Regions from separate parts of the Mesorhizobium sp. LNHC209A00 genome, predicted to be linked through region 1. Evidence: predicted binding sites of a transcription regulator. Region 1 holds the regulator's gene; the other holds the start of a gene.
The links. Region 1 encodes HrcA, which represses chaperone genes, less so after heat shock. Its sites were predicted from a motif close to GTTAGCACTCNCNNNNNGNGAGTGCTAAC; they were not measured.
Positions count from the first base shown of each region.

Region 2: X739_RS154550 (co-chaperone GroES) is a predicted target of HrcA. The motif match lies at 2,590-2,618, and genes of this name have one in related genera.

Region 1 is NZ_AYWT01000002.1:749,088-756,211, reverse strand. Features, by position in the region: gene X739_RS158955 (VOC family protein) at 1-240, opposite strand, end outside; gene rph (ribonuclease PH) at 424-1,140, opposite strand; gene hrcA (heat-inducible transcriptional repressor HrcA) at 1,295-2,377, shown strand; gene X739_RS158970 (hypothetical protein) at 2,489-2,686, shown strand; gene X739_RS158975 (sorbosone dehydrogenase family protein) at 2,776-4,140, shown strand; gene X739_RS158980 (LysE family translocator) at 4,254-4,871, shown strand; gene cysK (cysteine synthase A) at 5,051-6,031, shown strand; gene X739_RS158990 (glutathione S-transferase family protein) at 6,201-6,827, shown strand; gene X739_RS158995 (RNA polymerase sigma factor) at 6,837-7,124, opposite strand, start outside.
Region 2 is NZ_AYWT01000003.1:817,652-824,775, forward strand. Features, by position in the region: gene X739_RS154570 (LacI family DNA-binding transcriptional regulator) at 34-1,077, opposite strand; gene X739_RS154565 (hypothetical protein) at 1,431-1,637, shown strand; gene X739_RS154560 (DUF1488 domain-containing protein) at 1,908-2,174, opposite strand; gene X739_RS154555 (hypothetical protein) at 2,171-2,425, opposite strand; gene X739_RS154550 (co-chaperone GroES) at 2,671-2,985, shown strand; gene groL (chaperonin GroEL) at 3,048-4,676, shown strand; gene X739_RS154540 (GAF domain-containing protein) at 4,869-5,366, shown strand; gene X739_RS154535 (YeiH family protein) at 5,367-6,431, opposite strand; gene X739_RS154530 (ester cyclase) at 6,567-6,953, opposite strand; gene X739_RS154525 (PAS domain S-box protein) at 7,070-7,124, opposite strand, start outside.

The DNA of each region.
Region 1 (7,124 bases):
CAGATGGCCCTCGCCGACCGCGCCATGCGGCGGCACTTTCAGCCTTGCATCGGGTGCGGGCGGAATTTTGGTCGCCTCGGCGTTGAAGACGAGCAGCACGCCCACGCCACAGCGGAAGAACAGGTGGCGGCCGTCGACCTTGCCGAGGGGAGTGAGGCCGAGAATGTCGGTGTAGAAGACTTCTGCTTCAGCGAGGTCGGTGACGTAGAGGGCCGATTCCAGGATTGCGGAGGGTGTCACGAGGCGCCCCCCTCTGCCCTGCCGGGCATCTCCCCCTCAAGTGGGGAGATTGGCGGTTTCAGCTCCGCCGCACATCCTGCGCCGTTGATAGATGTCGAAAGCCGATCGAACATCCGATCTCCCCCCTTGAGGGGGAGATAGCCGGCAGGCCAGAGGGGGGCGCCCAGGCTCGGCATCGAAAACTCAGGCCACCGCCATCTGCTGCAGGCTGACCAACCGGGAAATGCCCTTCTTGGCCAGGCCCATCAAGGCCGCGAATTGCTCTTCGGAGAAAGGCTCGCCTTCGGCGGTGCCCTGGATCTCGACGATGCCGCCCTTGCCGGTCATGACGAAATTGGCGTCGGTGCCGGCCGAGGAATCCTCGATATAATCGAGATCGATGACCGGCTGGCCGTCATGGATGCCGCAGGAAATCGCCGCGACATGATCCTTCAGCACTTTCGAAACGCTCGCCATCTGCCGCGCTTCCATCCAGCGCAGGCAGTCATACAACGCCACCCAGCCGCCGGTGATCGAAGCGGTGCGAGTGCCGCCATCGGCCTGGATGACGTCGCAGTCGACGGTGATCTGCTGTTCGCCCAGCGCCTGCAGGTCGACCACGGCGCGCAGCGAACGGCCGATCAGCCGCTGGATTTCCAGCGTGCGGCCGCCCTGCTTGCCGGCTGAGGCCTCGCGGCGCATGCGCTCGCCGGTCGAGCGTGGCAGCATGCCATATTCGGCCGTCACCCAGCCCTTGCCGGAATTGCGCATCCAGCCAGGCACCTTTTCCTCGAGGCTCGCGGTGCACAGGACATGCGTGTCGCCGAACTTCACCAGGCACGAGCCTTCGGCATGCTTGGAGACGCCGCGCTCGAAGGATATGGCGCGCATTTCGTCGAATTGGCGTTTGGAGGGGCGCATTCGGCCTGCTTTCTTGTCATTTTTGAATTGTGGCCGGCTTGTAGCCCCACCAAGCCCGTGGTGCAAAGGAAAATGGCCGAGCGATCCGGCACAGACACCGGGTTGCGCGCGGCGCACCGAAGTCTATATCCTTGAACCGGAGGTTTTTGGCCGAATGACCAAGGCAGTCGATCCCGTTTCGCAGTCGTTGGCTCTTCAGTCACTCGACATGCGCTCGCGCGACATCTTCCGGCGCATCGTCGATTCCTACCTGCGGGACGGCGAACCCGTGGGCTCGCGCAGCCTGTCGCGCATCCTGCCGTCCTCGCTGTCGCCCGCCACCATCCGCAACGTGATGAGCGACCTCGAGCATCTCGGGCTGATTTATGCGCCGCACATCTCGGCCGGGCGCCTGCCGACCCAGGCTGGCCTGCGTTTCTTCGTCGACGCCTTCATGGAGCTTGGCGACCTCTCCGACGAGGAGCGCCGCACCATCGAGGCACAGGTGCGGGCCTCCGGCTCGGGCGCGACGCTTGAGCATATGCTGACCGAGGCCAGCCAGATGCTGTCGGGCATGTCGCGCGGCGCCGGCCTGGTGCTGGCGGCCAAGAACGAGGTGGCGCTCAAGCATATCGAATTCATCCAGCTGGAGCCGACCAAGGCGCTTGCCGTGCTGGTCTCGCAGAATGGCGATGTCGAGAACCGCGTCGTCGAACTGCCCGCCGGCATCACCGTCTCGCAACTGCACGAGGCCTCGAACTTCCTCAACGCGCATATTCGCGGCCGCACGCTGGCCGAGGCGCGCACCGAGATCGCCCGCATCAAGGAAGAGACGAGAGCCGCCCTCGACACGCTGTCGCAGGACCTCGTCGAGAAGGGACTTGCGGTGTGGGCCGGCGCCGAAAGCGGCCTGCCGGCGCGGCTCATCGTGCGCGGCCGCGCAAATCTGCTGGAAAACGTCACCGCCCAGGCCGACATCGAACTCTTGCGCCACCTGTTCGAGGACATGGAGACGCAGGACGGGCTGATCCAGCTGCTCGACCTCGCCGAGCAGGGATCGGGCGTGCGCATCTTCATCGGCTCGGAGAACAAGCTGTTCTCGCTGTCGGGCTCGTCGCTGGTGGTGGCGCCCTATCGCGACAAGGACGCCCGCGTCGTCGGTGCGCTCGGCGTCATCGGCCCGACCCGGCTCAACTATGCCCGCATCGTGCCGATGGTGGATTATACGGCGCAGCTGATTTCCCGCATGCTGAGGTAAGAGAGCCGAGGAATTATCGCTTTGGGTTCCATGCCGGAATTCGACCGCGTCCCGAGGACGATGACTTTCCTGGCGGGACCCAATCCAAACGGGCTGCAAAGGAGAAAAAGAATGGCGCTCGAATCGTTCAAGGCCCAGATCAGTCTGCTGCTCGAAGAGATGGTCAACCAGCCGGAGGACCAGCACGAAATTCAGGAACAGCTGCGCGAAAAACTGCGGGAAATGCGCGCCATGGGCCTGCCGTTGCCGGCCGATCTCGTTGAATTGGAAAAACGCCTGGACGACGATTTTTACGCTGCCGGGACCTGATTCCAGGAGGTTGCTTCAAGTCATTGTGCGTCACGGAACCCACGGGCAAACCGATCGTTGATTTCCCTCACGACTGATTGGAGGAAGTGATGCGACTGGCTGGACTGGCGATGTCCGCACTGTTTATCACGACCGCGGCGCTCGCCCAGCAAGCGGACCAGCCTCTGCTCAAAGGTACGGCCGCCTTCGGCGACTGGCGGGCGGACAGGCCCGGCATACGCCGGCTGATCAAGCCGGAAGACCTGCCGAAGCCCTATGTCACCGAATCCGCCTCCAATAGCGCCGGCGTAATCGACATGCCGGCGGATGCAAAGCCGCATCTGCCGCCGGGATTTTCGGCCGAGTTGATCGCCTCGGGGATCGACAATCCGCGCGTCGTGCGCATCGCACCCAATGGCGACCTGTTCGTTGCCGACAGCAAGGCCAACCAGGTCCGCGTCTATCGCCTGGCGAAGGGCAGCGCGAAAGCCGCTGAGAAAAGTATCTTTGCCGGCGGTCTCAACCGGCCCTATGGCATTGCCTTCTATCCCCCGGGCAAGGACCCGCAATGGGTCTACGTCGCCAATAGCGACAGCATCGTGCGTTTTGCCTATGGCAATGGCGACCTGAAGGCCTCGGGCGAGCCGCAAACCATCGTCGGTGACATCCCCTCGACCCACCACTGGACCCGCGACATCGCCTTCTCGCCCGACGGCAAGACACTTTACCTCTCCGTCGGCTCCGGCTCGAATGTCGCCGAGGACATGGGCAAGAGGCCCAGGGGCGGGCTCGACGCCTGGGCCAAGGCTGAGCCGCTCGGCGCCAGTTGGGGTTCCGAGGCGGGCCGGGCCGAGGTCCGGGCCTTCGATCCCGACGGCAAGAATGGCCGCACAGTCGCCACCGGCTTGCGCAACTGTTCGGGCATGACCGTCCAGCCGGCGACCGGCGCGCTATGGTGTGTCGTCAACGAGCGTGACGGGCTCGGCGACGATGTGCCCGCCGAATACGCGACATCGGTCAGGGAAGGCGCCTTCTATGGCTGGCCCTGGTATTATATCGGCGACAATGAGGACCCGCGTCACAAGGGCGAGCGGTCCGATCTCGCCGGCAAGGCTGACAATCCCGACGTGCTGATGCAGGCGCATTCCGCGCCGCTCAACATCGCCTTCTACGATGGCAAGGATTTGCCCGCCGACGCCGGCTTTCCCCAGGCGTATCGAGGCGACGCCTTCGTTGCCCTGCACGGCTCTTGGAACCGCGGCAGCAGGACCGGCTACAAGGTGGTCCGGCTCAAGTTCAAGGACGGCAAGCCGACCGGCGAATACGAGGATTTCATGACCGGCTTCGTCGTTTCCAATGGCGAAGTGTGGGGCCGCCCGGTCGGCGTTGCGGTGGCCAGCGACGGATCCTTGATCGTCTCCGAGGACGGCAACGGCACGATCTGGCGCGTGACTTACAATGGCGACCGCTCCTGATCTTCTTGCGAACCGGTCCAATGCCGTCTGGTGCAAGCGAATCCCGCGCTCAGGGCGTTCTCCTGGAGGCCGTCCCGTGCGACAAGGCCGCGACCGCCCTTGGACGCCACGCCATGACCCTCACCGGATTCCTCGCCTACAGTGCCGCTCTCGGTATCGCCGCCGCCATTCCTGGCCCCGGCGTCACCGCGCTGGTCGCGCGTGCGCTGGGCTCGGGCTTTCGCTCGTCGCTGGCCATGTCCTTTGGCCTCATGCTTGGCGATCTCACCTACCTGACCGCCGTGGTGCTGGGTCTCGCTTTCGTCGCGCAGGAGTTCGGCATGGTATTCCTGGCCATCAAATGGGCCGGCGTCGCCTACCTGGCTTTTCTCGGCTGGCGCTTCTGGACCGCCGGCATCAGACCCGAAACCGTCGAAGCCCGGAAGGGCAAGGGCGGATTGCTGTCGAGCTTCGTCGCCGGCCTCACCGTGACGCTCGGCAATCCGAAGACGATGATCTTCTACCTCGCCATCACGCCGACCATCGTCGACCTGAAGACGATCACGCTTGCCGATTACGGCATTCTCGTCGCGCTGACGGTCATCGTCCTGTTCGTCGTGCTGCTGCCTTACCTGGTGCTGGCGGCCAAGGCGCGCTGGTTCCTGAAGTCGCCGCGCGCGCTGAGGGTGCTGAACCGCACCGCCGGCGCCTTCATGGTTGGCGCGGCGGCGGCGATCGCCGCCCGCCAGTAGGTCGTTTCAGCCAAACCATTCCCCGGCCTGGGCTGTTTCGAGAAATGCGTTTCCGAGGGCCAGGCGTTTTCAGCACGCGCTCCCACTCGGATATTTTCCAGCTGCGGCCTATCTTGCGCGGTTGAAAGCCCTATTCTGTCGGCGACTGCCAATTGCCTGAAATCCAGGGAGCGAAACCAATGAACAAGCCCGTCACTTCAGCCCGTGTGCCCGGCCGCGGCCGCATCTACAATTCCATCACCGACACGATCGGCGACACGCCCCTGGTACGGCTCGACAAGTTCGCCAAGGAGAAGGGCATCGTCGCCAATCTGGTCGCCAAGCTCGAATTCTTCAATCCGATCGCCTCGGTCAAGGACCGTATCGGCGTGGCGATGATCGAGGCGCTGGAAGCGGCGGGCAAGATTGCCCCAGGCAAGACCACGCTGATCGAGCCGACATCCGGCAACACCGGCATCGCGCTCGCCTTCGCCGCCGCCGCCAAGGGCTACAAGCTGATCCTGACCATGCCGGAGACGATGTCGGTAGAGCGCCGCAAGATGCTGGCGCTGCTCGGCGCCGAACTGGTGCTGACCGAAGGTCCGAAAGGCATGAAGGGCGCCATCGCCAAGGCTGACGAACTGGCCGCGACGATCCCCAACGCCATCATTCCGCAGCAGTTCGAAAACCCCGCCAATCCGGAAATCCATCGCACGACGACGGCCGAGGAAATCTGGAACGACACGCAGGGCGAAGTCGACATCTTCGTCGCCGGCATCGGCACCGGCGGCACCATCACCGGCGTCGGCCAGGTGCTGAAGAAGCGCAAGCCCTCGGTCCAGATCGTCGCGGTCGAACCGGAGGCCTCGCCGGTGTTGTCGGGCGGCCAGCCCGGCCCGCACAAGATCCAGGGCATCGGCGCTGGCTTCGCGCCAAAGATCCTCGACACAACGATCTATGACGAGATCGTCAAGGTCTCGAACGAGGATTCGGTCGCCAATGCGCGCCTCATCGCCCGCCTCGAAGGCGTGCCGGTCGGCATCTCGTCGGGTGCCGCCCTGCAGGCAGCAATCGTCGTCGGCTCGCGGCCCGAGAACAAGGGCAAGACCCTGGTGGTGATCATCCCGTCCTTCGCCGAGCGGTATCTGTCGACGATCCTGTTCGAGGGGCTGGGGGCTTAGGGCTTCGATACCCAGGAACAGCAGCGCTGGCCCGCTAGCGTGGTTTGTATTGCGCGTGAGCCTGGCCCGCAGAAAAACTCCCCTTGGCGCCGCCGCGCCGCTTGAGCCGACCACTGCTTCCGGTTCATATCACCCCCGGCTCGCGAGAAGACGGGCCGGGGAGGATTTCATGTACAAGCTCTACACGCGTCCGGGCAGCGGCGGCTTTGTCGTCGAGGCAGCGCTAGCGCTGATCGATGCGCCTTTCCAGCAGATCGACGTGCCGAAAAGCGAGGCGCCCAATCCTGCCTTCCTCGCCATCAGCCCGTTGAACCAGGTGCCGGTGCTGACCTTGCCGGACGGACGCTCGATCACCGAATCGGCGGCGATCTGCATCCTGCTCGCCGAGCGCCACCCGCAAGCCCGCCTGGCGCCCACCGCCGACGAACCGGCGCGCGCGGAGTTCCTGCGCTGGATGGCGTTCATGTCCTCGGTGCTCTACCCGGCGGTGCTGCGGCTCTACTACGCCCATCGCTACACGACGGATGCCGAGGGGTCGAAGGCGGTGAAACAGGCGGCGGTCGCCGAGATGGACCGCGGGTTTGCCGTCGTCGACGCAGCCTTGCGCGACCGCGACTGGCTCGCCGGCGATCAGATGTCGCTGGCCGACATCTATCTCGTCATGCTGGTGGCCTGGCATCCCGACATCGAGATGGCGCGGGCGGTCTGGCCCGGTATCGAACGCCTGTGGGCGCGGTTGCGCGAGCATCCGCTGATGAAGACGCTCAACACGTCGCACGAGATGTGGCCGGCCTGAGCGGAAACCTCACTGTCCGAGCGCGGCGCGTTTGGCCTGCAGGAACCGGCGCACCGCCGGATCGCGCTCGAGGCCGATCGCCCGATCATAGGCTTCGACCGCCTGCGCTCCCTGGCCGAGCCTGGCCAGCAGGCCGGCACGCGCGGCCCAGTAGGGCTGGTAGTCATTGAGCCGCTTGTCGTCGCCCAGCACGTAAAGAGCCGCCAAACCCGCCACCGCGCCCTCGGTCTCGGCGATCGCCACCGCGCGGTTGATCGCCACGACCGGCGACCCGGCGATCGAAAACAGCGCTTCGTA
Region 2 (7,124 bases), on a different contig from region 1:
CGATTGCGGCGCTTCGTTTTTCAGCCGCCTTTGTCAGCCATCGGGCAGGCGGCCGCAGGACTGCCGCACCACCAGCCGGCACGGCAGTTTTCTGATGCCCGGCGCGGCGGACTTGCCGCCGACCAGGGAAAGCAGGGTCAGCCCGGCCTCGCGGCCGAGTGCTGTCAGGTTCATGTCGACCGAGGTCAGCGGCGGGCGGGTCGCCTCGGCCACGATCTCCCAATTGTCGAAGCCGATGACGCCGACATCGCCGGGAACGCTCAAGCCACGCTCGCGCAGAGCATCGATGACGCCCCGCGCGATCTGGTCGTTGCCGCAGAAGACGGCGTCCGGCTTTTCCTCCCCGTCATCGAAAAGGATCGTCACCGCCTCATGCCCCCAGGCTTCCGACCAGGCGCCAAGCAACGGCTCGCTCATCGGCAGGCCGTTTTCGATCAGCGCGGCGCGATAGGCCTGCGCCCGTTCATGCACCACGGCAAAGCTGGCCGGGCCGGTGACATGCGCGATGCGTTTGCGGCCGAGCCGGCAGAAATGCTCGACGGCCAGCCGCGCCCCGCCGGCATCGTCGGAAACGAAGGCGACGGCGTCGGGATCGGGCTGGGTGAAGGCGTAGATGACCGGGATGCGCAAATTGGCGAGATCGATCGGCAGATGACGGTCGATGCGCTTGCCGGTGGCGATGATGCCGTCGACGCGCTTGTCGAGCATGGCCTCGACATGGAGCTGGCCGAGGCGGGGATCCTCCTCGACATTGCACAGGAATACCGAGACACCGGCATCGACCAGCGCATCCGAAATGCCCGACATCAGCGGCAGCGAGAAACGGCCATAGGTGTCGTTGGTGAGCAGGCCGACAGTAAAGGAGCGGCGCCTCAGCAGGCTCTGCGCCAGGCTGTTGGGCCGGAAGCCCAGGCTGCGCGCCGTCTCTCGAATGCGTTCGCGGGTCTCGGCGGTCATGCGCCCCTGATCGTTGAGCGCCTTGGATGCGGTGGCAACGCTGACGCCGGCCTGCGCGGCCACGTCACGCAAAGTGACGGGTTTGGGAAAGACCGAAACTGGCTGATCGTCCGATGCCATCGCGGCAAAAATCCTTGGTTGGGAAAAGGTTTTCTCTTACCGCCCGGAATAGAGCCGGCCAACGGCCGAACCCGATCGGGAATGTCTGGAAAAACCTTTTCTCAACTCGAGGCTAGTCCACATCAATGGCCGGTTCAAGAGAAAAGTTACTACTGCTGGCGAGATCGGATTTGTGAGCGAGCCGCGGCCATCGGAGCCGGTTCACAAGTGGCCGTGCGCCAGTTGAAACTCCGGTATCTCCCGGGCCGAACCGCAACGGGCGCCGATTTGGCATGCAGCGAGTTCGCTAAAGGGTGCTATGGAGGGGCTGGGCAAGTTCGCCGAGCCAACTCCCGACATTCGAGGTCAACTTCGTGCGTGAACCGTCGCCGCTGCCCGTCTTTGGAAAACTTGGCGCCAAGGCACCCGCCGCCCTGGTGGCCGCACCGGCCGTGTCGGCGCGTAGCGCGGCACGCCTGCGGGAGATGCTGACCGCGCATGGCGGCATGGCGCTGAAGCTTTCGGTTGTCGCCTGGACGGTAGCGGTCCTGGGCATGGTCTTCTTCGTGTTGCGAGGCTGAGCCACACCGCATGGCCAATCATGCACCGCGCATGGACTTGCCCCAAGGCTGGGCCATCATCGATGTCTTGACCGGTCAGCCTGCAGTACTCAGGCAAAGGGTGATGGTCGGCATGAACCCGAAAAATGCCGATATGGTGTCGATCAGATGAGTGTCCGAGACGTCAAGTGCCGGGAGAGGGCTGAGTGTAAGTCCTGCCCCGTCTCATCGCCTTGACGCATTCATGGACTGAAGATCGCTTCGCGCTTTATCTGGATTTGCGGCTGCGTCTCAGCCGAAATCATCCGATGTCAGGACATACAGGCTCTTGCGGGTGCGGCCGTAGGCCTTGGCGGCGACGTCGTGGATAGTGGAACTCGACCGGTCGAAGGCGGCAAGATAGCCGGCCTCGTCGGCGGCGGTGTCCGGCTGCATCCTGGCCATTGCGTCGGCGGCCACGGAGAAGGAAATCTGGAGCATGCCGTCATGGCCAACGAAGCGAATGCGTTTGCCGGCCACGTCATAGCTGCGGCTGCGGTTGGGGAATGTCAGGCTCATGTCTTGACCCCCGTTGCCGCAGCCTTCTTCACCACCCGCTTCTTTTTCGGCGTCGGGTTCAGTGCTTCCGTCACGCGATCGGCTTCTTCCTTGGCCAACCGCAATTCCCTTAGCCTCGCCGTCTTGATCTCCCTGGCCCTCGCCTCGGACATGTATTCGGCGGTTGCCTTGTTGCGTTCCGCGGTTTTCTTCTGCTTGTCGACAAAGCGGGCTTCAGCTTTTTGCATGATCGTCTGATTGCCGTCGGCCATTGAAGAAATCTCCTTGCGCATGAAATCGTGAAAGCGAACTTGTCCGATAAATAGGCGCTCGACCGGAAAAATTCAATTTTCGAAAATATTTGGCTGACTTCGGATATCAGGAAACCGGGTGCGAAACTAATACTTCCAACATTTAATTCCGTCCCCCGATAAATTTTGGCACTCCTATCTATCGAGTGCCAAACCGCCTATAGAGAGGGCGCGGCCGCCTATGCCGGCCGCAGAAAGAAGTTCCCATGAAGTTCCGTCCACTCCACGACCGCGTCGTCGTCCGGCGCGCCGAAGGCGACACCAAATCCAAGGGCGGCATCATCATTCCCGACAATGCCAAGGAAAAGCCTGCGGAAGGCGAAGTCATTGCCGTCGGCCCAGGGGCACGCGACGAAAACGGCGCGCTCGTTCCGCTCGACGTCAAGGCCGGCGATTTGATCTTATTCGGCAAATGGTCGGGCACCGAGGTCAAGATCGACGGCGAAGACCTGCTGATCATGAAGGAAGCCGACATTATGGGCGTCATCGAAAGGGCTGTCGAAGCCAAGAAGGCCGCCTGACTGGAGCGCCGCGCGTTCGGCGCGGCGGCTGGCCCCCCTCAAACTCGATTGGATAAAAAATCATGTCTGCCAAGGAAATCAAATTCTCCACCGATGCGCGTGACCGCATGCTGCGCGGCGTCGAAATCCTCACCAATGCGGTGAAGGTGACGCTGGGTCCCAAGGGCCGCAACGTCATCATCGACAAGGCTTACGGCGCTCCGCGCATCACCAAGGATGGCGTCACCGTCGCCAAGGAAATCGAGCTTGCCGACAAGTTCGAAAACATGGGCGCGCAGATGGTGCGCGAAGTGGCCTCGAAGACCAACGACCTTGCCGGTGACGGCACCACGACAGCCACGGTGCTGGCCGCTTCGATCCTGCGCGAAGGCGCCAAGCTGGTCGCCGCCGGCATGAACCCGATGGACCTGAAGCGCGGCATCGACCAGGCCGTTGCCGCCGTCGTCGGGGAAATCAAGGCGAAGGCCAAGAAGGTCAAGTCGTCGGCCGAGATCGCGCAGGTCGGCACCATCGCCGCGAATGGCGACGCCAGCGTCGGCGAAATGATCGCCAAGGCAATGAACAAGGTCGGCAATGACGGCGTCATCACGGTTGAGGAAGCCAAGACCGCCGAGACCGAACTCGACGTCGTCGAAGGCATGCAGTTCGACCGCGGCTATCTCTCGCCCTACTTCGTCACCAATGCAGACAAGATGCGCGCCGAGCTCGAGGATCCCTATATCCTCATCCACGAGAAAAAACTCGGCAATCTCCAGGCGATGCTGCCGATCCTCGAAGCGGTGGTGCAGGGCGGCAGGCCGCTGCTGATCATTTCAGAGGACGTCGAAGGCGAGGCGCTGGCCACGCTGGTCGTGAACAAGCTGCGCGGCGGCCTCAAGGTCGCGGCCGTCAAGGCGCCGGGCTTCGGCGATCGCCGCAAGGCGATGCTGGAAGACATCGCGGTGCTCACATCGGGCCAGATGATTTCCGAGGATCTCGGCATCAAGCTCGAAAACGTCACCATCGAGATGCTCGGCCGCGCCAAGCGCGTGCTGATCGAGAAGGACACCACCACGATCATCGACGGCGCCGGCACCAAGGCGACGATCCAGGCGCGCGTCGCCCAGATCAAGGGCCAGATCGAGGAGACCACCTCGGACTACGACAAGGAAAAGCTGCAGGAGCGGCTGGCCAAGCTGTCGGGCGGCGTTGCCGTCATCCGCGTCGGCGGCGTCACCGAGTCGGAAGTGAAGGAAAAGAAGGACCGCATCGACGACGCGCTGAACGCGACGCGCGCTGCGGTCGAGGAAGGCATCGTGCCAGGCGGCGGAGTGGCCCTGCTTCGTGCCCGGTCGGCGCTATCGGGCCTGAACGGCGCCAATGCGGATGTCACCGCCGGCATCTCCATCGTGCTTCGCGCGCTTGAGGCGCCGATCCGCCAGATCGCCGAGAATTCCGGCGTGGAGGGCTCAGTGGTCGTCGGCAAGCTCGCCGACAGCAAGGACCACAATCAGGGCTTCGACGCTCAGAACGAGACCTATGTCGACATGATCAAGGCCGGCATCGTCGACCCGGCGAAGGTGGTGCGCACCGCATTGCAGGATGCCGGCTCGATCGCGGCCTTGCTGATCACCGCCGAAGCGATGATCACCGACATCCCGCCGAAGGATGCGGCGCCGGCGGGTGGTGGTGGCGGCATGGGCGGTTACTAGGGCGGCAGCTGGAAGGGCAGCCAGGTCTCGCGAGGTTGGCGCAATGGAGCGCTGCCTTGCGTGAGCATCCGGCGGCTGTCCTGATCTTGCGGCTTTCGCTGTGGTTGGGATTCACGGTAGACTGTTTCGGTGGGCCGTTGGTGCGGAGCTAACTCATCGACGGAACCGCGATTCCCAGTTTGGAGACAAGTCATGTTCGCGGCCCAGGCCATTGATATCTCAGACAAGGCCGCGTTCTACCGCGGCCTTGTCAAGCAATTGAAGGCTCTGCTCGAGGGCGAGCACGATTCGATCGCCAACGCCGCCAACACCGCGGCGCTTATCTTCCAGATGGTGCCCGACCTCAACTGGGCCGGCTTCTATTTCCTGGCATCGGACGAGGAGTTGGTGCTGGGCCCCTTCCAGGGCAAGCCGGCCTGCGTGCGCATCGCCGTCGGCCAGGGCGTATGCGGCACGGCGGTCGAGCTCGGCACCTCGATGCTGATCAAGGACGTGCATGATTTCCCCGGCCACATCGCCTGCGACGCCGCCTCGCGCTCCGAGCTGGTCGTGCTGCTCGAGGACGAGGAGGGCGTTTTCGGCGTGCTCGATCTCGACAGCCCGCTGCCCGGCCGCTTCGACAGTGCCGACCAGGCCGGCATCGAGGCGCTGGCGGCGATCTATGTCGCGGCGAGCTCGTTCCAGGACTAGTTAGCCCGAGACCTTCACCAGCATCAGGCTGAAGCCGCCGATGAACAGGAAGGCGCAGAAGGCGAGCGCCAGCGGGCGCAGGCCGCGCGAGCGCAGTTGCGAAATGTCTGCCTGCAGTCCCATGGCGGCCAGCCCCATGGTGAGCATGATGGTGGTGGCCAGCACCACCGCCTGCTTCACTTCGGCTGGTATCATGACCAGGCTGTTCAACGCCACGACGGCGACAAAGGCGGCGACGAACCATGGCATGGGCGGGCGTGCAGCTGCCTGGTCGCTGCTCCCGCGGCGTGCCATCAGGCCGAGCGCGACGACCATCGGCGCCAGCATGGCGACACGGGTCAGCTTGGCGACGGTGGCGATCTCGCCTGACTGGGGGCCGTTCTGGAAACCGGCGCCGATGACCTGCGCCACCTCATGGATGGAGGCGCCGGCCCACAGTCCGAAGGCGTGCTGGTCGAGGCCGAGCAGTGGCGCCAGCACCGGGAAGCCGAGCATGGCGACGGTGCCGAACAAGGTGATCGAGGCGACGGCATAGGTGACGTCCTCGTCGCGCGCATTGGTGACGATGTTGGTGGCGACGATCGCCGAGGCACCGCAGATCGAGGTGCCGGCGGCGATCAACTGCATCAGCTTGGCGTCGACGCCGATCAGCCTGCCGAGCGTGATGGTGAAGACGAAGGTGGCGCCAAGGGTCAGCGCGACGATGCCGACGCCGCCGGCGCCGATCGAGACCACCTGGCCAAGCGTCAGCTGGAAACCGAGCAGCACGATGGCGAAGCGCAGCAGGCGCTTTTGCGAAAAGCCTATGCCGGCCTTGGCGTGCACCGGTGTGCCGAGCACGTTGGAATAGATCATGCCGGCGACGACGGCCAGGATCATCGGGCTGAACAAGGCGAAACCGGACACATTGCGGGCCGAGAAGGCAACGGCCGTGATCATCGCCACCAGCACGATGCCGGGAATGACGCCGTTCCCCAGGGAATCGAGGCGCTTGCGGCGCTGGGCCAGATTCGCGGAAATCGGGCCTTTCGGAATACCGTTCGCGATGTAGGTCTGGGAAGACAATGCAATTCTCCGTGCGAGTACCACGGAGAAATGTCATTCCAAGACTAATCTTTCCAACGAATTATTTTCGTTAGAACGATCGATTTTTACGAACGGTCTTAGGCACGCTTCGAAAAGCTGACAAAAGGGGCCGGCCTACAGCTGCGCTTCGATCGCCGCCTTGTCGATCACCGACCAGACGTGCCTGATCCTGTCGTCGAGAAACTCGTAGAAGACGTTCTCACTGAAGGACACTTTCCTGCCGTTGACGGGCAGGCCGAGGAAAGTTTCCTTCGGCGTGCAGTTGAATTGAAGGCGGCTGGCTATGAACGGCGCATCGGCGATCAGCAGCTGGATGTCGAAATAGAGATCGGGAATTGCGCGAAAATCCCGCTCCAGCATGTCTCGGTAACCCGGCAGGCCGACCCGGTCGCCATTGTAGTGCACCTCCTGGTGTACGAAGCGGTCCAGGCTCCGCCAGTCCTGGGCGTTGAGGCAGGCGATGTAGCCACGATAGTTCTTGGCAAGATCTTCATCGGTCATCGCAGGCTCTCCGTGCTTTGGCCAACCGCATGTCTTCCACGACTGTTCCGGACGGCGAGAAATGTTTGTTCGGGGAAGACATAGAGCGGCGATGCCGGAATGCGAGTGCGGCGGCATCAGGGAAGGACTTCGAATTCCGGTCCGCCGATCACCTCGTCGATCCCTCGTGGG